DNA from 3 places in the Paenibacillus sp. TAF43_2 genome. Region 1 is predicted to be linked to each of the others. Evidence: riboswitches for the same ligand, from Rfam matches in the RefSeq annotation. Region 1 holds a riboswitch; each other region holds the start of a gene.

Region 1 (8,104 bases):
AGCTTCCGCTGCTCGCGCAGATGCCTCGCATCGTCGCATTCGAGCTCGGCATGGGCCAGCCTCGCATCGTTGCCGACATGATGCGCGAAATGTCGCAATGGGACGACATTCGAATCATCAGTGACTACGCTGGAATCGAGCGCCATGTCATTGCAACGAGGAGTTAGCTTCGCTTGCAGCAAAAGAGGCTTCCCCAAAAGTAGAATTATCTACTTCGGGAAAGCCTCTATTTCATTTCAAGCAGCAGCCTGACTGGGCTCAGCAAAATAAATCTATTTCATAGATTTATTTTCACTCGAACGTACCATTTAGCGCGTTTTTATGGGCGTTGCGCAAACATAAGCCTACATTCTGGCTCTATTTTCGAGAAAATGATTACTTTGACGAAAATAAGACTATATTTTAGTTTTATTTTTGCTGTACCACATCAATTAGCGCCTTTTTGAGAGTGATGAGCAAACATAAGCCTACATTCTAGCTCTATTTTCACGGAAAGGGCTACTTTGACGAAAATAAGCCTATATTTTAGTTTTATTTTTGCTGTACCACATCAATTAGCCCCTTTTTGCGGGTGATGAGCAAACAATAAGCCTACATTCTAGCTCTATTTTCTCGAAAAGGGTTCCTTTAATGAAAATAACACTATATTTTAGTGTTTATTCCGGCATCATACCGGTGCTTATCGCAAGACGGTTCCACCCGTTGATCGTAATAATAGCCATAATAATCTCGCCGACTTGTTTGCTCTCGAAATACCGGGCAACTTCTTCATATACCGCATCAGGCACATGTTCCTTCGTAATGACAGTGACAGCCTCCGTCAAAGCGAGTACCGCTCGCTCCTCCTTCGTAAAGTAAGGCGTATCGCGCCAAGCGCTCAATGCATAAATCCGCTGCTCAGTCTCGCCTAAGCTTCTAGCGTCTTTCGTGTGCATATTAATGCAGAATGCACAGCCATTTATTTGCGATGCGCGAATTTTAATCAATTCTAGCAGCTGCTTGTCGATGCTCGTAGTGCCTAGGTATTTTTCCATTCCGCTCATTGCCTGATATGCAGCAGGTATTTCTTTAGCTATTTGGACTCTTTCTGTCATGTTCCTCATTCTCCTCTATGTTCTAATTATTTGCTTTCATCCTCTAAGACAAAACACAGTTATCGGATGTGACAGAAGATTAAAAAATTTTTTATTTAGTCGTCCTTGTCTAGTCGTCTTTGTTTAGTCATCCGGTGTTCACGATTGGCGGATCGTAAATTTTCAAATGGTCATTCGATCCGAACATGCTTCAGCTTATCAGGGTTCAACATGACATAAATCCGCTCAACCTTCTGCCCTTCCTCATCGAGCCGAAAGCTGATAACACTTCTAGGCATACCGGCTTGGTTAACGATGACGCCAGCTTGTCCGTTCACGTCAGCGAATTGATGGCCATCTCCCAAGAAGGTCTTCGGAATAACACCCTTCAAAAAGGCGATGACTCTTTCTCTGCTAATAATAGCGAAAATAGCTGCACGTACCTTGCCTCCTCCATCGGAGACAAGAATCGCTTCTTCGGATAAAAGAGAAATCAATTTCTCGAAATTTCCAGAAGAAGCTGCTTCCATGAAGGCAACAGCGAGGGGCTCGGCTTTATCCGTGTTCATGGGTAGCATCGATCTATCTTCCTGAAGCTTCTCTTTGGCTCGGCTGTATATTTTACGACAGTTTGCTGTCGTTTTATGTAAGCATGCAGCGATATCCTCATAGTCGTATTGAAGTGATTCTCTTAAAATAAACACAGCCCGCTCAACTGCTGTTAGCTGCTCAAGCATGACAAGCAGCGCGTAGGAAATCTCTTCATGCTCCGCATAAATTTCAGCAGGATCCAGCTCAACGGTGCTGACGTCTGGTTCGGGCAGCCACTGTCCAACATATACTTCTTTTCTTTTGCGCGCGGATTGGCTGAGATTGATCGAGCGGTTAGTGAGCATTCGAACGAGATAGGCCTTCTCATTTTTAATTTCACTAGGGTCCAAAAGGCTGTAGTCTGCAAACACATCCTGGACCAATTCCTCGGCCTCGCTGAATGTGCCAAGCATCCGATAAGCAATGGAATGGAGCAGCGGTCGATACGCTGCATAAGTTTTTTGGAAATCCATTCTTCATCCATCCTTCTCATTTATTGAAAATAGTATAACTTGCTAGAAGAGCGTCTGCGATAAGATAAAAAATAGATAGATTGATAGGTTTATATATTAAGCAAAGCGGACATAATGACGGATAGATACGTTCCGGAACGCAAGCAGACGCACTGACGGGTGCGACGAGAGGAGCTTGTGTTATATGTCCAGCCATTATTCTATTCATTCCTATTCCAATATTTCTAAATCCGCTCATTCTAATTCGGGTAAGGCTAATAAATTTGTTTATCGCAAATCATATGGTTTTATTATTTTTGCACTTATCATTTTAATTATGAGCTGGGAAGCTCAGCAAATGGATGCTGCGGTTGCAGGCGGAGAGATCCCACAGGAAGCCATTCGCCTTCGTATTTTAGCCAATTCCGATAATCCTGCTGATCAAGTCGTGAAACGTCTTGTCCGGGATGAAATCGTTAAAGCGATGAATAGCTGGGTGACGGGACCTCAGACGATTGAGGAAGCACGTCAGACGATTCTCGCTAATATGCCTGAAATTGAACGCATTACAGCAGAAGTGCTAAAGAGCCGCGGCTTTGAATATGGCTCATCCGCAGAGCTTGGAATGGTACCGTTCCCGACAAAAATGTACGGCAATCAAGTTTACCCTGCTGGCGACTATGAAGCCCTTCGTATTACACTTGGCGAAGGCGGCGGACAAAATTGGTGGTGTGTATTGTTCCCGCCGTTATGTTTTATCGATGCTGTAAGCGGTGAAGCATCAGCAGCAGCTGGAACAGAGACAGAGCAAGCAACAGTTGTGAAATCGAATAGTGCAGCGGCTAAGACAGCTTCATTAGCAGCAGCTCCAGCAGATACTCCTTCCCAAGGCGAAGCGCCGGAAGCAAAATTTTTTATTTGGGAAATGATTGAATCTTTTATCAATTGGATTAAATCACTGTTTTCATAAGAAACGACAGCTGCACCTTTGAATATAAAGGTGCAGCTGTCGTTTCTGCTTGTTTGCGGGTGCTTATGCTATAATAACGAATGAATGAACAATTTCAATTAAGAGCAAGGATTGAAGGATAGAGATGACTAAAACAAATGTATGGCGCGTAAAGCAGGCTCATGATTCTCAGCTGCGGGAACAATTATCGGAGGCTGCCAGCCAATTAAGAGAAGGCGGTATTATTGCTTTCCCTACGGAGACGGTTTATGGGCTTGGCGCGGATGCTCGCAGCTCGGCGGCGGTTGAGCGGATATTCACCGCAAAGGGACGTCCATCGGACAACCCTCTTATTGTGCATATTGCGGGTCGCAAGCAGTTAGATGAGCTGGTGCTGCCGTATTCGGAGCTGGCTTCATCGTTGATGGAACAGTTTTGGCCAGGACCACTTACTATTGTACTGCCCGTTCGCGAGGATGCGTTATCGCCGCTCGTAACGGCAGGACTGTCTACCGTTGGTATTCGAATACCGGATCATAGAACAGCGCTTGCGCTGCTTGAGATCGCAGATTGTCCAATTGCTGCACCAAGCGCCAATCGTTCTGGAAGGCCAAGCCCAACACTTGCTGAGCATGTGCTGGAGGATTTGGATGGGCGGATCGATGGTCTTGTTGATGACGGTGCAACAGGCGTCGGCCTGGAATCTACTGTAATTGAGCTTGCTGGCGAGCATGGCATTCGAATTTTACGGCCAGGCGGCATTACGCGCGAAGCGCTTCAAGAAGCGGCACCCCATGCGTTGGTTGATAGTGCCTCGGTAGATGAACCGGAGTCGGCTCCGCGATCGCCAGGCATGAAATATACTCATTATGCGCCACAAGGGGAGCTTGAGCTTGTGCAAGGCCATTTTGAAGCTGTTGCAGCGTACATTCGAGATCAAGTAGAAGCTGCAAAGAAGCGCGGCGAGGTAACTGGCGTACTTGCTTTCGAAGAGAGGTTGAATCGCTACGATGCAGATCATGTTTACTCATTAGGCAGCGAGGCGGAGCTTGGCACAGCAGCGCACCAGCTTTATGCGGCATTGCGAGATTTTGACGGGGCAGGCGCTCAGCGTATTTGGGCAGAGGGCTGCACGGAGCATGGGATCGGCGCAGCGCTTATGAATCGGTTGGCCAAAGCGGCTGGAAACCGAATTATTCGTGTATAGAAAGCACTGTAAGGGGAACGATCATTTTTGAAACAAAATTAGCTTGAAACCGCACTAGTATGTTTGTCCTCATGTCCGCATATGTTTGGTAAAGACTACAAGCGGACATGGGGGAGATAGGCTGTGATTGAAGCACAATTACAAGCTGGACAGTTTTTGACGCTGCTTTTTATTGCGGTGGCACTCAGTCTAGACGCATTTTCTCTGGGACTCGGAATAGGGCTCAAAGGCATAAGGCTGCGAGATGTTTTGAAGCTTGGCATTGTAACTGCATTGTTTCATATGATCATGCCGCTGGCAGGTATTTTTACAGGTCAATACGTCGGCTCCTTGCTTGGAGATGTAGCCACGACTGCGGCAGGCGTTTTGCTAGTGTTGCTCGGCGGACATATGATTTATAGCTCGCTGCGCGGCGAGGCGGTTCAATCTTTTGACCATAAATCTTTTTGGGGCTTGCTCGTGCTTTCGCTTAGCGTCAGTATCGACTCGTTCTCAGTAGGCATTACGCTGGGGATGTTCGCTGCAAACATGTTGATGACGGTTTTACTTATCGGTCTGCTCGGCGGGCTGATGTCGATATGTGGTTTAATGCTGGGGRGTAAAGTCAGCGGTCAGCTTGGCGAATATGGCGAGGCCATAGGCGGAGGAATTTTGTTCGTGTTCGGCATCTTGTTTATCTTTTAGAATACAAGTAAGAAAGCGGAACAAAATTTCAGTCTTATTTTAAATTTCAAGCCAAAGCTGCTTAGCATCTAAGGAATGCTGCAGGTGTTTTCGCTTAATCGTTGAACAGCTTGGAATAACGTGCAAAAAGGAGTTGGCAGTGTGAAACGTATTTTATTTGTATGTACAGGCAATACATGCCGCTCACCGATGGCAGAGGCTATGCTTCGCCGAATGGCTGCATTGAGAGGGATCACCGTAGCCGTTCGCTCCGCAGGCATATCTACTATTGATGGACTGCCCGTGTCAGCTCATGCTGTGGAGACCCTTAGACAGCGGGACATCGAGCATAAGAGCACGTCGCTGGCGCTGACGAGCGAAGCGGTTGGTTGGGCTGATATTATTTTGACAATGACGGTTAATCATAAGCGCGGTTTGCTGCAATGGCATCCCGAAGCGGTCGACAAAATCTATACGTTAAAGGAATATGCAAATCAAGACGCACAAGTGCTCGCCGATATTGAGGAGCTGGAGCAGCTTTATACAGAGCTTCATATGAAGCAGGCGCTTGGCCAACAGCTGACGACTGGCGAGAGAAGACGATTGCTTGAGCTGGAGCGTCGCATACCGAGCTTTGACATCGTTGATCCTTTCGGAGGCTCGCTTGCTATATACAGCAGCAGTGCTAACGAAATAGAGGACGCGCTCGTCAAGCTGCTGGACAAGCTGGCCAAAAGATAAGTGTTCAGGGTTGCGGAAGTCATTTTTGTTCCCGTTCGATTGATTTTTGCAGCTGTATAAGATATAATAAAATGACAATATACGGTTTCCGATGTAACTGGCGACGGAAGTGGGTAACCACGGTGGAGCATCGGAATATACGGCCGGTCGCCTGGGCAAAGAGCAGCATGCTAATAAGCATGTCATGCTCTTTTTTCGTCTTTTTGGGCAAAAATAGGTATACTAGCACTGTGATGTTTCATTTCTAAGGAGGTCTTTTGCGTTGAAAATTGCTATTGGTGCTGACCATGCAGGTTATCGTTTGAAGGACGAAGTTGTACCGTTTCTTCAATCGCTTGGTCATGAAATTGAAGATCTTGGCTGCAACTGTGACCAATCCGTCGATTATCCGGACTATGCATTGCCCGTATGCGACCTTGTTACGAGCGGCAAAGCAGAGCGCGGTATACTCATTTGTGGAACAGGTATCGGCATGTCGATTGCGGCTAATAAAGTACGCGGCATCCGCTGTGCGCTTGTGAATGATATGTTCTCAGCCAAAGCCACTCGGGAGCATAATGATACTAATGTTTTGGCGCTTGGGGAACGAGTAATCGGTCCTGGAGTGGCACTCGAAATTATTCGCATATGGCTTGAAACGCCGTTCTCAAATGGAGAACGCCATGTCGGTCGTGTTAGTAAAGTGAAACAAATTGAAGAACAGTACAGCAGCCAGTCCTAATTAGGGGGCATTCGCAATGAACGTAGACGAAAACGTACAGCTTGGAAGCATTGCAGAACAGGTTGAGCAAATTGTTCGGGAACTGGCAGCGGCAGGCAAGCTTGGCATGAGTCAGCTGCTAGTAATCGGTGTAAGTACTAGTGAGGTGCTTGGTCATCGCATCGGGACTTCGGGCACCATTGAAACGGCTGCACAAATTTACGCAGGCGTTGAAGCGGTTCGCAGCGAAGTTGGCTTTATTCCCGTTTATCAATGCTGTGAGCATCTGAATCGCGCGCTTGTCATTGATCAAGCTTCTGCAGAACGATTGGGGCTTGATATTGTAGGTGCAGTGCCAGTGCCTAAAGCGGGCGGCTCCATGGCAGCTTATGCCTATCGTCAGCTGAAGGAACCTTGTTTGGTGGAAACGGTGCAGGCGCATGCGGGCATCGATATTGGTGATACGTTTATCGGTATGCATTTGAAGCGGGTGGCTGTTCCCGTTCGTCCGACGATTCGTGAAATTGGAGGAGCGCATGTCACGATGGCTATCACAAGGCCAAAGTTAATAGGCGGCTCCCGAGCGGTATACGAGCTTAGCGAGAATCTAACGGCAGAGCAATCTGCTGGAACTTGCGAATAGTTGATTTATAGCGATAATTTTTTGATTTTCAGCGTCTAAAGGACACCGAAGACGTTTTTGCTTGATAAAGGGTATCTAATTTGAGGAGGAATTTAATCATGGAAAATTTGCGCAAACAAGACCCAGAAGTATTAAAAGCTCTAGGACTAGAACTTACTCGTCAACGTGACAATATCGAGCTTATCGCATCCGAGAACATCGTTAGCGAAGCGGTATTGGAAGCTATGGGAAGCGTTTTGACGAACAAATATGCAGAAGGTTACCCAAGCAAACGTTTCTATGGCGGTTGTGAGCATGTTGACATCGTTGAGGATATTGCCCGCAACCGTGCGAAAGAGCTTTTTGGCGCTGAGCATGCGAACGTGCAACCACACTCCGGCGCACAAGCGAACATGGCTGTTTACCTTGCAGCTTTGCAGCCTGGCGACACTGTGCTTGGTATGAATCTAGCACATGGCGGACATTTGACACACGGCAGCCCTGTTAATGCATCTGGATTGCTTTATAACTTTGTTGCATATGGTGTACAAGAAGATTCCTTCACTATTGATTATGAAGAAGTTCGCAAGCTTGCTTTCAAGCACCGTCCTCGTTTGATCGTTGCAGGCGCTAGTGCATATCCGCGCACAATCGATTTTGAGAAGCTTGGCAAAATTGCTAATGATGTAGGCGCAATGTTTATGGTTGATATGGCTCACATCGCTGGTTTGGTTGCTGCAGGCCTTCACCCGAGCCCAGTGCCTCATGCGCATTTTGTAACAACTACAACCCACAAAACCCTTCGCGGGCCTCGCGGCGGTATGATCCTTTGTCGTCAACCTTGGGCTGCTGCGATTGATAAAGCAGTTTTCCCAGGCTCGCAAGGCGGTCCTTTGATGCACATTATCGCTGCTAAAGCAGTAGCTTTCGGCGAGGCGCTTCAACCTGAATTCAAGCAATACGCAACCCAAGTTGTTAAGAACGCTAAAGTTCTTTCGGAAGAGCTTGTTGCAAAAGGCTTTAACATCGTATCTGGCGGAACAGACAATCACTTGATGCTGCTCGACACACGCAATCTGAACATTACAGGAAAAGTAGCAGAACAT
Region 2 (7,723 bases), on a different contig from region 1:
CGTGGATAAAGCGAATGGGACAACAGCAGAAATCGACGTGGTTCACGTCAATGCAGATTTCTCTACAGAACAGGGCAGAGTAAGCGATCATGATCCGCTTCTTGCGCAGCTGGATCTGTCTTCTAAAAAAGCGGCTGAGTTTGCGATGACGCTCATGCATACGAATGATACACATGCGAATTTGGCGAATGTTGCAAAGAGAGTTACTGCAGTTCAGCAGGTTCGAAATGAAACAGTTAATTCACTCCTTCTTGATGCTGGCGATGTATTCTCGGGCACTTTGTATTTTAATAAATACTTAGGCCAGGCAGATTTAACGTTTATGAATTTGATGAAATACAATGCTATGGTTTTCGGTAATCATGAGTTTGACAAAGAATTATCGGTGCTGGCAGATTTTGTGAAAAAAGCAAAATTCCCATTTGTTAGCTCCAACATTGATTTCAGCAAGGAGCCTGCACTTAACGGATTATTATCCGAGCAAGCGGCTGGTGAAGCGGCTCAGGATGGAAAGATTTATAATTCACTTATTCTTGAAGTAGGCGAGGACAAGACGAAAGTCGGCGTAATTGGCTTAACTACAGAGGATACGAAGTTTCTTGCGTCTCCGGGACCAAATATCATATTTAATGATTATATCGCTAAAGCGAAAGAAACCGTCAAAATGCTGCAAGATCAAGGCATCAACAAAATCATTGCTTTGACTCATCTTGGTCATGCATTCGATCTTCAATTGGCTGAGCAAGTAGCTGGAATTGATGTTATCGTAGGAGGTCACAGCCATACGAAAGTAGACGCTCCTAAGGTAGTCAAGACACATGGAGAGCCAACGCTAGTTGTACAGGCGGAGGAGTATAACAAATATTTGGGACGCTTGGATCTCAAATTCAATCAAGCAGGCGTACTGACTAAATGGGATGGCAAACTGCTCGATATTGCAACATTTGCTCCAGATCCGGTAGCGACTGAATTGCTTGATCCATACACAAAGGGTATTGAAGCTATTAAACAACAGGTTATTGGTAAAACGAATGTATTTTTAGATGGTGGCAACCCTTCTGGTCGTGTTGCGGAAGTCAATCTTGGAAACATAATGACAGATGGAATGGTTTCTAAAGTGAAAAGCTTTGTTGACAGCAATCCTGATTTAAAGAAATTGGATGTAAAAGGATTCGTGGGGATTCAAAATGGTGGCGGAATTCGTAAACCTATTCCGCTGAAAGCTATAGGCAAAGCGGATGGTGACATTACACTAGGTGAGCTTTTGGAAGTTATGCCATTCGGCAATAATCTTACATCACTTCGTATGACGGGTCAGGAAATTGTGGATGCGTTAGAGAATGGTGTAAGCGGCATTGAAACGGTTCAAGGTCGATTCCCACAAGTATCTGGCATGCGTTACTACTATGATTCCAAGAAGCAGCCGGAAGTACTAGATGCGAATGGACAGCTTGTAACTGCGGGTAAGCGTATAGCAAAGGTAGAAATTAAGAACGCTGACGGCAGCTACAGTGCTATTGATCTGAATGCTTATTATTTTGTAGCAACAAATTCTTTTATGGCTAATGGCGGAGACTTCTACCGCTCCATGAAGAAAGCGAAAGATGATGGTCGTCAGTATGAGATGAACATCGTTGACTACGAGGTGTTTATCGAATACCTTACGAAAATAGGCACTATCAATATGGGGTTAGAAGGCCGTATTACAGATCTAAAAGGCGAGCCGCTTCCAGGTGACAACGATCCATTTAAGCTAACGATTATGCATGTGAACGACACGCATGCTCACCTTGATTCGATTGCAAAACGTTTTACAGCGATTAAGGAAATTCGTGCAGAAGTAAAAGACTCTATCTTGCTAGATGCAGGTGATGTGTTCTCAGGAACGCTGTATTTCAACAAATATCTTGGTCAAGCGGACTTGGCGTTTATGAATAAGTTTGGTTATGACGCGATGGTATTCGGAAACCACGAATTCGATAAAGGTCCATCCGTACTTGCTGATTTTATTAAAAAAGCGGAGTTCCCGTTTGTAAGCTCAAATATCGACTTCAGCAAGGAACCTGCAATGAACGGACTTGTGTCTGAGCAGGCAATCGGTAAACCAGCTGCGAAAGGTAAAATTTATGACGCGATCATATTGGATGAAGGCGGGCAAAAGATCGGCGTATTCGGCTTAACAACGGAGGACACAAAATTCCTTGCATCGCCAGGAGATAATATTGTATTCGAGGATTATATTAAGAAAGCTGAAGAAACGGTCAAAATGCTCGAAAAAGAAGGCATCAATAAGATTGTGGCATTGACGCATCTAGGAAATGAATTTGATAAAGTATTGGCTGAGAAGGTTACGGGCATCGACGTTATCGTCGGTGGACATAGCCACACGAAGGTTGACGCACCGCTTGTATATCATGCTACGGGAGAACCGACACTCGTTGTACAGGCAGAACAATATGGCAATTATTTGGGCCGTTTGGACCTCGAATTCAATAACAAAGGGATATTGACCGCATGGAATGGCAAGCTGCTTACAGTTAGCGGTTATGCAGCGGACCCGGAAGCTGTTGAAATGTTGAAGCCATACAGTGCGGGTGTTGCCGATATTCAGAAGCAAGTCATCGGTAAAACAAATGTGTTCCTGGATGGTGATCGTAATTCTGTACGGTCAAAAGAAACCAACTTAGGAAACTTGATCACAGACGGTATGGTCTCCAAAGTAAAAAGCTTCGTAAACAGCAACGAGGCATTAAAGCAATTGGATGTAAAAGGTTATGTTGGCATTCAGAATGGCGGAGGTATTCGCGAATCAATTAAGAAAACCGCTGAGGGTAAAGTAGATGGAGACATCTCGATGGGCGAATTGCTTACGGTGATGCCTTTCGGAAACAACCTTACGGCGCTTCGTATGACAGGCCAAGAAATTATTGCTGCGCTTGAGAACGGTGTAAGTGGAATCAAAACCGGAGAAGGCCGCTTCCCGCAAGTATCGGGCATGCGCTTCTACTACGATTCTAATAAGAACCCTGAAATATTGGATGCAGACGGAAAGCTTAAGCAGGCTGGCGAACGCATTACGAAGGTTGAAATCAAAAACGCAGACGGCAGCTACAGCGCAATTGATTTGAATGCTTATTATTTTGTAGCAACAAACTCATTTATGGCTAATGGCGGCGATTTCTATCGCTCGATGAAGCAAGCCAAAGATGCTGGACGTCAGCACGAAATGAACATTGTTGACTACGAGGTATTCTTGGAGTATATCAATCAACTAGGTACGATTAATGCAACGACAGAAGGACGCATTGTTGATGTGAATGTTGTAGTTCCGACACCTACTCCAACACCAACAACACCGCCGGTGACAACACCGACGCCGACACCAACGCCAACACCGACGACACCGCCGGTGACGACACCAACGCCGACACCATCCATCACATTTAGTGATGTACGCGGCCACTGGGCGGCAGATGCTATTGCGAAGGCAGTGGAAATTGGGTTTGTTAATGGGTATGGAGACGGCACGTTCCACCCTGGAGACACAGCAACAAGAGCACAATTTATTACAATGGTAGGCAGGGCGCTGAAGCTTGAATCGTCGACAAGCAAGCTGGACTTTGCAGATGCAGATAAAGTTCCTGCATGGGCACGCTCCTTCTTTGCACAGCTTATTGAAGATAAGGTCATTGCAGGCTACGAGGATAATACGCTTCGACCATCAAGTGAATTAACAAGAACGGAAATGACCGTAATTCTTGTTCGCGCACTAGGCATTAAAGTTGATCCGAAGGCGAAGCCGACGTTTGCTGATTTGAGTGACATCCCTGTATGGGCACGTCCTTATATCGCTGCGGCACAAGCCGAAGGACTAGTAGCAGGCATGGGCGGCAATAAATTTGCACCTAAGAAAAATGCAACAAGAGCAGATGTGGTTACACTGATTTTGTCCGCACTAGAGTATGAAGGAAGAAACGGAATTTAATTAAGCAAAAGCGTCCCATTCCACTTGTTAAGAGTGGGGTGGGACGTTTTTTTTAGTAAGATTTGTTGTTTTCATACAAAGAAGGCGACACTTCATTTGAAACCTATGTTAAATTAGAGGGAGTAGATACCGTTTGCATTTCTAGACATAAATAGAAAGAGTGAAACTTGGATGGCTGATGATCGACTGGATGATAAGCTTAGCAAAATGATTGATGTAGCAAGGCTGTATTATGAACTGGATTATAATCAGGAAGAAATCGCCCAGAAGCTGGGGGTATCGCGCCCTACGATATCAAGATTTTTACAGCAGGCGAAGGATGAGGGGTACGTTCAAATAAAAATCGTACACCCGAACGAAAACAATTTTGTTCTGGCGAATCGTTTGGAAGCGAAGTTTGGGCTGAAAAAAGCGGTTATCGTTTCTGTGCCGCAGTATGAGGACAGCATCGTAAAAAGGTATATTGGCGAAGCGGCAGCGAACTATTTATACGATACGGTAAAAGATGGCGATATCATTGCGACAACGTGGGGAACGACGCTCTTTCAAATGGCTTCTCAGCTTAAGGATAAGCCGGTTCGCGACGTTAAGGTCGTGCAGCTCAACGGCGGGGTTAGCCATTCAGAGACCAATACATACGCTTATGAAATTGTTCATTTATTCGGCAAGGCTTTCCATACGATACCTTACTTTATTCCGCTGCCGGCGCTTGTTGACCATGAGGTTGTGAAGCGGACGATTGAATCGGATCGCCATATCCGCAATATTTTGGAGCTAGGGAAGCTCTCTAATATTGCCGTTGTAACCGTGGGAGCCCCTACGGATGATTCTGTATTAATTAGAGCCAATTATTTCACAGATTCCGATCTGGAAATTATTCGCGAGAAGGCAGCTGGCGATATATGCTCACGCTATATCGATATTACAGGCAATATTTGTTCAACACTCATGAACCAGCGCACGATTGGCATCAGTCTCGATGAACTGAAGCGCAAGGATCAGTCAATACTTGTGGCAGGCGGAGCGAAGAAGGTAGATGGCATTTATGGCGCGCTGCGCGGCGGCTACACGAATGTACTCATTACCGATCAGTTTACAGCGAGGTATCTATTAGAACGGGATGTGTAGACGTCCTATAGAACGAACGAGGGGATCTTAGCTGCAAGGCAGCTAATAAGATCCCCTCGTTTTTCTTCCTATCTCTCTTAATGAAGTGCAAATCGCTCAGCGGAGTCAACCGTATGCTTCAGAAGCGTGGCGATCGTAACAGGACCTACGCCTGCTGGCACAGGAGTGATCGCACTTGCTTTTGCTAGGCATGCCTCGTAGTCAACGTCCCCAATATTCCCTTTATTGTACCCTGCATCAAGTACTACAGCGCCATCGCGAATCCATTCGCCTTGAATGAAGCTTGGTTTGCCTACTGCAGCAACGACGATATCGGCAAGACGCAATAGCTCCGCTAAATTTTCCGTTTTGGAATGACAGGTTGTTACGGTTGCATTGCGGTTCAGCAGCATCTGAGAAACGGGTTTGCCTAGAATCGGGCTTCGTCCAACGACGACGGCATGTTTGCCTTCAACCTTGATGTTATAGTAATCAAGAATAGCCATAATAGCAGCAGGGGTACATGACGGATACTGGGCATAACCAAATGCATTTTGAGCAAAACCTAGCGCGGTTACACCATCAACATCCTTATGGATACTAATCGCTTCAAAGGCAGCACGCTCATCAATTTGATGCGGTACGGGGTGCTGCAAGAGGATGCCGTGAATAAGCGGGTCAGCATTAAGCTGCAAAATAACGTCAATCAAATCATCCGTTGAAATGCTTTTGTTCAAATGAATACGTTTGGAATCAATGCCAAGCCGCTTGCATGCATTGCCTTTCATTCGAACATAGGTTTCAGACGCAGGGTCATCGCCCACCAGTATCGTCGCTAAGCATGGAATGATTCCCCGCTTGCTTAGAGCCTCCACTCTTGCTTTCAGCTGCTCTTTGATTGCATCGGCCACAATGGCTCCATCCAAAATCAGTTTCTCCGTCATCTTCTACCTCAGCCCCTTATAAATAGATGTTAAAAAAACATAAAAAGGCAAGGGGTATGTCCCCTTACCTTTGCCCAGGCGTACGGCTAATGATCTGTGCGCTTCCTCATGGCTATCCATGTTCCGCCAGTTACGCACAGCTTTTTATTGGTATTTTGATTTTAACAGGTGGAAAGTTCAAAAGCGAGCCATCAACGTTATTTTATGATTATTTAGGTGTAGAAACAAGAGAATGGGTGCTATAATTACTATACCAAGAGGGAGCGGGTCGCGCTGCCCTCTTTATTTGCAGTTTGCGCAAAATGATGGGAGATTGAGGTGGTTAGTTGTTAAAGCTCACTAGATTTTTGAGGAAATATTGGCTGAGCGCTGTGCTGGCACCGTTGTTTATGCTGCTAGAGGTGTTCATGGATTTGCTGCAGCCGCGGTTCATGGCGAGCATTGTGAATGAGGGCATTATAGCAGGTGATCTCACAGCAATCGCGAGCACCGCTCCCAAAATGCTGATCGCCGCATTAATCGGTCTAATAGCAGGTGTCGGCTGTACGGTGTTCTCGACGATAGCGTCGCAAAACTTTGGGGCTGATCTGAGGCAGGAGCTGTTTCAAAAAATCCAGTCGCTGTCGCTTCGATCGCTTGACCGTTTTGGTTCAGGCTCGATCGTGACGAGACTGACGGGCGATGTCACACAAATTCAGAACTTAGTATTGCTGCTGCTTCGCGTATTTGCACGAAGTTCATTCATTATTATCGGCAGTCTGGTCATGGCTTTTGTAATAAGCCCGCGCCTATCTATTATTTTGCTCGCAATGATACCCTTATTAGCTCTCTTCCTCATCATTACAACTCGGATTACCGTTCCTTTGTTTTCAATGATGCAGCACCGGCTCGATCAAGTGAATACCGTTATGCAAGAAAATTTGTCCGGTATCCGTGTTGTGAAAGCATTTGTACGGTCCGATTACGAGGAAGAACGTTTTAATGAAACAAACTCAAATCTACTGCATGCCAGTCTAAAAGCAGCTAAGATCGTTGCGCTTAATACGCCGCTTGTGTCGATCATTCTTAATTTTAGCATTGTAGCTGCATTATGGTATGGGGGAATGCTTTCTGAGCACGGGGCGCTGTCAGTGGGCAGTCTCGCCGCCTTTTTAACTTATATTACACAGCTTCTCTTTTCTACTCTAGGACTTGGAAATCAATTGATTGCAATCTCTCGGGCCAAGGCTTCTGCTGACCGAATTAACGAGATATTGGAGGTGCCGGCAGATAAATGGACAGCTGAACGAAAAGCTAACGAGCAGTCCAAGAAAATACAGGCTGGCAGAATTACGTTTGACCATGTGAGCTTCAGCTATGAAGGCTCGGAGAAAAATATACTTCACGACATAGATCTGGATATAGAGCCGGGCGAGACGATTGGGATCGTAGGGGTGAACGGCTCAGGAAAATCAACGCTGGTCAGCCTCATTCCAAGGTTTTATGAAGCGACAGAGGGGATGATTCGCATTGATTCCCATCCAATTAACGAGATCGCTTCTGCAGAGCTGCATAGCCATATCGGTATGGTGCTTCAGCAGGCGCATCTGTTCAGTGGAACCATTCGTGACAATATCAGCTATGGCAAACCGGATGCGAGTCAGGATGAAATAGAGGCAGCAGCCAAGGCAGCTGAGGCTCATGCCTT
Region 3 (7,564 bases), on a different contig from region 1:
GACACGTTTTCGCGAGGGTCGCTGCCAGCTGCTGCTAGCGACGGATGTTGCGGCTAGAGGCCTTGATATTGAAGGTCTGCCGCTCGTCATTCAGCTTGATCCTGCATCGGATGCGGATCACTATGTGCATCGTGCAGGACGCACGGGCCGTATGGGACGTCCTGGTACAGTCGTTTCCATTGTTACGCCGCAGGAGCTGTTTATTATGGAGAAATTCCGCAAGCAGCTGGGCATCGAATTGACAGAACGGACAATGTTCAGAGGAAAGCTTCTTAGCGAGGAAGAGCTGCGAGAAGCAACAAAACCGTTTGCGGCTCGTCATGAAGCAAAGCTTGCAGATCGCTCAGAAGCGTTGCAAACGAAGCGAGCTGCAGAGAATAAAAGTGCAGCTGCTGCTCCGAAACAAACGAAGCTTGTAGAGACGAAAGCAGTAACTGCTCCGCCGAAACCAAAGCCAGCAGCGAAGCCTGCTCCTAAGAAAGTGGAGCGAAAGCGCGAAGGTAAAAACAAAGGTGCTCCTAAGTGGCTGAAAGCTAAACGCGAGGCCGATAAGGAACAATCATAAAAATTTATTTTGAAAGCCACCCTCTTAAATCGATCTGCCTCTCCCGAAACGTATGGGCGAAGGTAAAAAATGCGGCAAAACCCGCAATCGAAAAAGGAGTGTGGCTTTCTTGATAAAACAAACAATGTGGAAAAAGACAGCAATTTCTTCGCTTGCGCTGCTGATGCTTGCAGGCGGTGCAACGTCAGCTTTTGCAGATGGCGGTAAAGGCAAAGGGCATGATGGCGATCGTAATGATGATAAAGGCCGTCATGAGGACAAGGATGACAAGTATGACAAGGACGATAAACATAAAGTAACATGGCAATTCCAAGATGAGGACGATCTGAAGTGGGCTATGGAATACATTATGCGGTTAGCGTCAAAGGGCGTATTTACTGGCTACGAGGATGGTACATTTAAGCCTAATCAGAAAATCAACCGTATTGAAACGTTGACTGCTGCTGTCAGATTGATGGGTCTTCGCTCACAAGCGGAATCAGCAGATAAAATGAAAACGGATTTGCAATTTAATGACGGGGATAAAATCGCAAAAAAATACCCTTGGGCTGTTGGTTACGTTGCAGTAGCGCTGGAGAACGATCTATTCTCTGAGACTGAATCGGAAGTGAAACCGGAAGCAAACGCGACAAGGCTATGGTCTACGATTCTTCTCGTAAAAGCGCTTAAACTGGAAGACGAAGCGAAGGCGCTCAATAATACAAAGCTTGACTTTAAGGATGCAAAAGAGATCCCTGCTGGATCAGTAGGTTATGTAGCTCTTGCTTTGAAGAAAGGCATTATTACCGGCTACAATGATAAGAATGGAAAAACGTTCCGTCCTAATCAACCAGTAACCCGTGCAGAGCTGGCAGCGCTTCTCGATCGTACAGATACGGAAATGCCTAATCATGATGCACAAGCCATTATAGGCAAGCTAAAAGCAGCTCCTGCTGATGGCAAGCTGACGGTTGTTAAAGGAGATAACACGGAGGTTTCACTAGCATTAGATTCGAATGTGTTTATTTTCAGAGATGATAAAAAATCGCCAGTGAGCTCACTCCGAGCAGGTGATGAGGTACTCGTTCGTACGTATCTCAATCGTATCGTATTTATTGAAGTAACGAAGTCGGCTCCTGTTAGTACAGCTTTCTCGGAGAACGGAATTATTAATACATTAACGTTCAACAATCAGGCGAAATTGACGACGGTTTCTCTCATTACTCGATATGAAAACTCACAGGCAGTTGTCACTACATTCAGCATTGATCCAAGCGTAGTCATTACAGGTGACTCCTCGCAGCTGAAGGCTGGTCAATATGTACAAGTAAAAGGCGACAATGGCACAGTTAAATCAATTGAAGTGAAATAAGGTTTAAATAAGAGAAGGGCTGTCCTGAAAGTAGGTTTTTCTACTTTTGGAACAGCCCTTTTTCCATTGTTCAGCAATCAAAATAATAGCTTGCGAATCCAGCAGCGCTTAGTTTTCTGCATAATAAGCACGAAACAGTTCGTTAGAAATAGAGCTTGATTTCAATTGCGATATCGAACTATAATAAATGTAAATTTCAGGTAGGTGCAACTGGCGTAAACGTGGATGACCACGAGGGAGCACCTATTTCATATGTCGTGCGCCTGGGCAAAGTATTTGATCGATGATCAAATGCTTTTTTTATTTTCAGATAAAATAAAAAGGTTGAGGTGAGTATGTTGCAGTCCTATGAAGATCAGTTATTTAATAATCCGTATCCTGGTAGAACAATAATCGTGGGGATGAGCCCGTCAGGAAAACATTTTGTTCAAGRGTATTGGATAATGGGCAGAAGCGCGAACAGTCGCAACCGAATCTTTGAGCGCAATGAGCAGTTTGTAAGAAACATAGCATATGATGCGGCAAAAATGGAAGACCCTTCATTGATTATTTATGATCCGATAAAGAGTATGAATGGGATGCATATCATTTCCAATGGAGATCAGACTGAAACCATCTATGAAGCTTATGGCAAAAGTGCAACGTTTGAAGATGCATTAAAAAGCAGAAAGTTTGAACCGGATGCTCCCCATTATACACCGCGTATTTCCGGTATTATTGATACTGAATCAGCTTTGTACAGCTTGTCCATTTTGAAAACAAGGCAAAACGATCCGTCATTTTGCATCCGTCATTTCTTTCATTACGACTCTTTTACAAAAGGGATAGGTCATTGCATTCACACTTATAAAGGTGAAGAAAATGGTATTTTGAGATCTTTTGAAGGTGAACCGCTGGAGGTTCCTTTATTTGATTCAATGGATGAAACGGCTCAATTTTACTGGAGCAGCATAAACGCAGATCATAAAATTTCATTGCTTGTGAAGTTTATTCATACCGATGATCGTAAGGTGGAATTTAAAATAATAAATAAAAATCAGACGTTTTAGTGTCTCTATAATTAATTCCGACAAAAACGATGGGAAAAATTTAAATAATCGTTGACAGGGTCGTTTTTGAGGAATAATATAGGAATATATTCAAAGTGAGTTAAAAAACCATTTTGTAGGATGACAAAAGAAGATAATCTACTGGACCACCAGAGATTCAATAGGAGCGCAGTTCTGCGCCTTGTTGGGTCTCCTTTTTTTATCCAAAAAAACAAAAAAGCTCAAAGAGCGAAGCGAAAGGGATGTTTACAATCATGAAAAAACTAACACTAACATTAATTTCTGCAACAGTAGCCTTCTCAGCCCTAACCTATGTTGTCGTATCTGCCAAACAGGCACAAGGTGCGCCTGCAGTGAAGGACAACGCTGCAATTGTTACCGAAGCAAAGGAAGAGAATCAATCCAAAATCATTACCGTTTCTGACACAGAGAAAAAATCAGAAGTAAACACAGCTGCAGCAGAAGGCGAAAAACAACCGCAAGCAAAAACGGCGGACACGATAGAGGCTAATAAACCTGAAGCAGAAAAAGCAGATGCGAAACAAGAAGATAAATCCAAAGTTACTCTTGCTGTAGATAAGAAGGAAGAGGCGCCTGCAGCTAAAGCGGCAGCAGCAAAGGAGGAGCCTGCGGCTAAAGCAAATACATCGGTTGAAAAAACAGCGACTCAGCCGAAAGAGACTGCCCAGCCTAAAGCAGCAACGACGGTGAAAGAAGAAAGCCAGCCTAAAGCTGCAGCCGTTGTAAAAGAAGAGCCAAAAGCAGCAGCACCTGCTGCGAAAGAAGAAACACAATCGAAACCAGCAGAGCCAGCTGCAAAAGAAGAAAAGAAGCCATCTAAATCGGTCTCATTTGTGAAAAAAGATACGGTACAGCCGAAAGCACCATCATCCTCAGAGGCTCCTTCTTCCTCCTCTTCATCATCATCTTCGTCTTCCGAAGGTCAACAGCCAGCACCATCGACGACGGAAGAAGAAATCTGCTAGAAACAAGAAATACGTATTCATGAGTTATGAAATGGGGTGGCCATAAGAGGCAGATCAGCCTCTTATGACCGGCTCCCTGCACGAAATCTTGAAGCGACTAGTGGAGAATACATATTTCACACTTGGCACATCGACAAAATTTGATGAAAACGAGGAATGAACATGAAATTACAATTTAATACATCCAAAAGATGGTTAGCTCTTATATTGGCTGCATTATTAATTTTGCCAGCTGCCAATATCGTTAATGCCAATCCAGCTTCGGAAACTCTAGTAAATAGCGGCGCCAGCCATTATAACTATTTTAATAATGTGTATGATCATTTGGATGATGAGAACCATATTCTTCAAACGGTAACGTATGAAGATATTATTAATCTCTTTGACAGCGAAGGCACATATGTTGTGTTGTTTGGCGGAGCTTGGAGCGATAAAACACAAGCGAATATTGGCTTTATTAATCAGGTGGCAAAGCAATATGGTGTAAAAACCATCTATAACTTTGATACAAGGTTAGATGGCAAATCACTAGAGATTGCTGAAACGCAAACGAAAGAAATCAAAGTTGGCAACAACACTTTTGATTTTGCAGAAGCGTATGTCGAGCTGGTCAAAAAATATTTAACGAACCTCGATGAAGTACTTCCAGCAGGAGATATCGTTAGTTATACGAAAAAAGACAGCAAGGGCGCAGTAATTTCAGAAGGCTCAGCGAAAAAAATTGAAGCACCATTCCTGTTTGTGTATAACAAAAAGAAAATTGTTTCCTCTTTGGCTTCAACAAATGTGTGGAGCGATTACTTAACTAATGGCGTTTTGGACGCGAGCAAAGTAGATGCTTACAAAGCAAAAGTGAGTCAAGTATTTGAAGGAATCACTTCATTTGATACGATTAACCGTTCGAATTCTATCAAAGCAGCTTTCAATAGAAACGGATCAATCATTAACAAAAAAGAAACGGTTATTTTTGACGAATCGGACGGAGAGCTCGTATTTGAACATGTAACCTATCACCAATTGACGAAGATTCTCGAGAGCGAAGGGAATTATACGATCTTGTTCGGCGGCTCTTGGTGCCCGAATACACAAGCAGCCATTAAGTTTGTTAACGAATATGCGAAAAAAAATAACATTGATAAAGTTTATTTTTGGGACACCAAGCTGGATTCGGGAATTTCGATCCTGGATCTTTATAAAGACCCGAACGCTGACCCCCATAACGGAACATTCTTTCAAACAAGAGATACGAATCATCCTTACGCCAATCTGTATGTAGATTTGATTAACAAATATTTGCCTGATATTAAAACACAATACGTAAAAACAAAAGACAATGTAAAGTATACGAATGAGAACGGCGTTGAAGTAATCGCAAGCAAAGCGCAAGTTCCATACCTCTTTCAATATAACAAAGACAACAAGGATGTTGATGGCAACAGAGCTCCAATTCTTGGGCATATTGAATTGATGTATTCTTGGACCAATATTCAACCTGATTATGTAAGCAGCGGCGGACTTGGTGTGAATTACAAAAATTATACAAATGCTTTGAACAGCCTATTTGCAAGAGTTGAGGCCAAACCTACAGGGCTGACAGCGGTTAAACCAACCTCATCCGATGAAAATGATGGTCAAATTACAGGAACGAAAGGCAAAGCGCTTGAATACAAGCTTGAAAATGAAACGGATTACAAGGCTGTAACTGGTGATGCAATAACTAACTTAGTGCCAGGTACTTACAATGTTAGATATGCATCCAAGCTTGGATACAATGGTCCTCATACAGCAGGAATTCCCGCAGCTGTTTCGTACAAAGCGGGCGAAGCTGTAAACGTAGTGGTGCCATCCTTTATTCAAGACCAAGCTGCACCAACAGGGCTGGCAGGTGTTGCACCAACGACATCAGCTAACAATGACGGTAAAATTACTGGAACGACGACAGCGCTTGAATACAAGCTGTCTAATTCGTTATCCGATTATATTCGTGCAACAGAACCGTCTGTTACAGATCTTGTTTACGGTACTTATGATGTTCGTTACGCGGCAAAAGAAGGATATCGCCCAAGCCCTAAAGTAGAGGTTGTTATTCCGGCTTACGGCGAGGAAGCGCAAGAAGCGCCGACTGGCTTAACAGGCGTATCACCGACAACGATTGCTAATAACGATGGACAAATTACAGGAACGACTGCAGCTCTAGAATACAGATTAGATGGAACGGATGTTTATCAAGCAGCAACAGAACCAGCGATCACTGGTCTCGCAGCAGGCACTTATAATATCAGATTTGCAGCTAAACCTGGATTCAGTGCAAGCCCAGCAATTGATATCGTTATCAAAGCGTTTGCTCTACAAGAGCAGTCGGAACCATCAGGCTTGACGGGTGTAGCTCCTACCTCTTCAGCTAATAATGATGGACAAATTACAGGAACAACGACAGCACTTGAATACAAGCTGTCAGGAGCTGAGTCCTATCAAGCGGCAACAGCGCCATCTATTACTGGCTTATCATCTGGAACTTACAACGTGAGGTTTGCGGCTAAGGAAGGCTATAATGCCGGCGCAGTGCTAGATGTCATTGTACCTAATTATGTATCCCCTCCAAGTGGTGGAAACAATGGCCCAAATCCAACGCCTACACCTACACCTCCAGCAGGTGGAGACGATGATGGTACAGCACCAACAGTAACGATAACAGCAACAACCGATGCTGCGACAGGAGCAACCGTAGCGAAAGCAACCGCAGCTTCTATTACAAGCTTAGTTGAGCTTGCTAAGAAAGCGGAAGCAGCAGGCAAAACCTCTGTCGTCGAGCTTAAGGTTGAAGCAACAGCTCAAACTAAATCTGTAGAGCTGAGCATTCCTAGAAAATCGTTTAATGAAGTAGCTTCAAGCACAAATGCGGGTGTGAAGGCCAATCTTGGCGTTGGCACTGTCGTTTTTAACGCAAAAGCAATTGAAAGCATCAGCAATTCGGCTGAAGCGGGTGACATCAGCATTATTATTACGAAAGTAGAGCTAACTGACGAAGGCAAGGAGGCTTTGGGTGACAGACCGGTATATGATTTCTCCGTATTCGCAGGAACTACCCAGCTTACAAGCTTTGGCGGCAGCAATGTGCAAGTTAGTGTGCCTTATTCTTTAAAAGCCGGAGAAGATCCAAATGCTGTAGTGGTCTACTATGTAACGGATGCCGGCAGCTTGGAAACGATCCGCGGGAAATACAACGCGGGTACAGGAACGGTAAACTTTGTTACGGCACATTTCTCCCAGTACATTGTAGGATACAATAAAGTAAGCTTTAAAGATGTATCGGATGCAGCTTGGTATAAGGATGCCGTTTTATTCCTTGCGGCAAGAAGCATTACAACAGGTACAGACGAGGACCATTACAGCCCGAATGCGACAGTGACGAGAGGTCAATTCATCGTCTTGTTATTGAAAGCATACGGCATCGAGCCTAATGAGAAAGAGACAGCTAATTTTGATGATGCAGGGAATACCTACTATACGAATTACTTGGGAGCTGCTAAGCGCCTGGGTATTACGAAAGGTGTAGAAGGCAATACGTTTGACCCTAATAGCAAAATTACACGTCAAGATCTATTTACGCTTT

What was found. A riboswitch is a leader RNA that binds a small molecule or an ion and turns the genes downstream of it on or off. The one in region 1 is predicted to bind ZMP and ZTP.
Region 2: it holds a riboswitch for ZMP and ZTP, as region 1 does, so the genes downstream of both, AB4Z17_RS07015 (bifunctional 5,10-methylenetetrahydrofolate dehydrogenase/5,10-methenyltetrahydrofolate cyclohydrolase) here and rpiB (ribose 5-phosphate isomerase B) in region 1, are expected to answer to the same signal.
Region 3: it holds a riboswitch for ZMP and ZTP, as region 1 does, so the genes downstream of both, AB4Z17_RS10735 (IMP cyclohydrolase) here and rpiB (ribose 5-phosphate isomerase B) in region 1, are expected to answer to the same signal.

The regions. Positions count from the first base shown of each region.
Region 1 covers NZ_JBFRDK010000001.1:69,332-77,435, reverse strand. The annotation lists gene prmC (peptide chain release factor N(5)-glutamine methyltransferase) at 1-167, shown strand, start outside; gene AB4Z17_RS00355 (carboxymuconolactone decarboxylase family protein) at 657-1,094, opposite strand; gene AB4Z17_RS00350 (RNA polymerase sigma-70 factor) at 1,265-2,137, opposite strand; gene spoIIR (stage II sporulation protein R) at 2,322-3,086, shown strand; gene AB4Z17_RS00340 (L-threonylcarbamoyladenylate synthase) at 3,211-4,272, shown strand; gene AB4Z17_RS00335 (manganese efflux pump MntP) at 4,396-4,956, shown strand; gene AB4Z17_RS00330 (low molecular weight protein arginine phosphatase) at 5,098-5,676, shown strand; ZMP/ZTP riboswitch at 5,760-5,840, shown strand; gene rpiB (ribose 5-phosphate isomerase B) at 5,939-6,397, shown strand; gene AB4Z17_RS00320 (TIGR01440 family protein) at 6,414-7,019, shown strand; gene glyA (serine hydroxymethyltransferase) at 7,118-8,104, shown strand, end outside.
Region 2 covers NZ_JBFRDK010000021.1:11,033-18,755, forward strand. The annotation lists gene AB4Z17_RS07005 (5'-nucleotidase C-terminal domain-containing protein) at 1-3,985, shown strand, start outside; gene AB4Z17_RS07010 (sugar-binding transcriptional regulator) at 4,157-5,113, shown strand; gene AB4Z17_RS07015 (bifunctional 5,10-methylenetetrahydrofolate dehydrogenase/5,10-methenyltetrahydrofolate cyclohydrolase) at 5,191-6,036, opposite strand; ZMP/ZTP riboswitch at 6,102-6,180, opposite strand; gene AB4Z17_RS07020 (ABC transporter ATP-binding protein) at 6,363-7,723, shown strand, end outside.
Region 3 covers NZ_JBFRDK010000037.1:12,084-19,647, reverse strand. The annotation lists gene AB4Z17_RS10745 (DEAD/DEAH box helicase) at 1-565, shown strand, start outside; gene AB4Z17_RS10740 (S-layer homology domain-containing protein) at 675-1,916, shown strand; ZMP/ZTP riboswitch at 2,113-2,192, shown strand; gene AB4Z17_RS10735 (IMP cyclohydrolase) at 2,252-2,965, shown strand; gene AB4Z17_RS10730 (hypothetical protein) at 3,220-3,951, shown strand; gene AB4Z17_RS10725 (S-layer homology domain-containing protein) at 4,114-7,564, shown strand, end outside.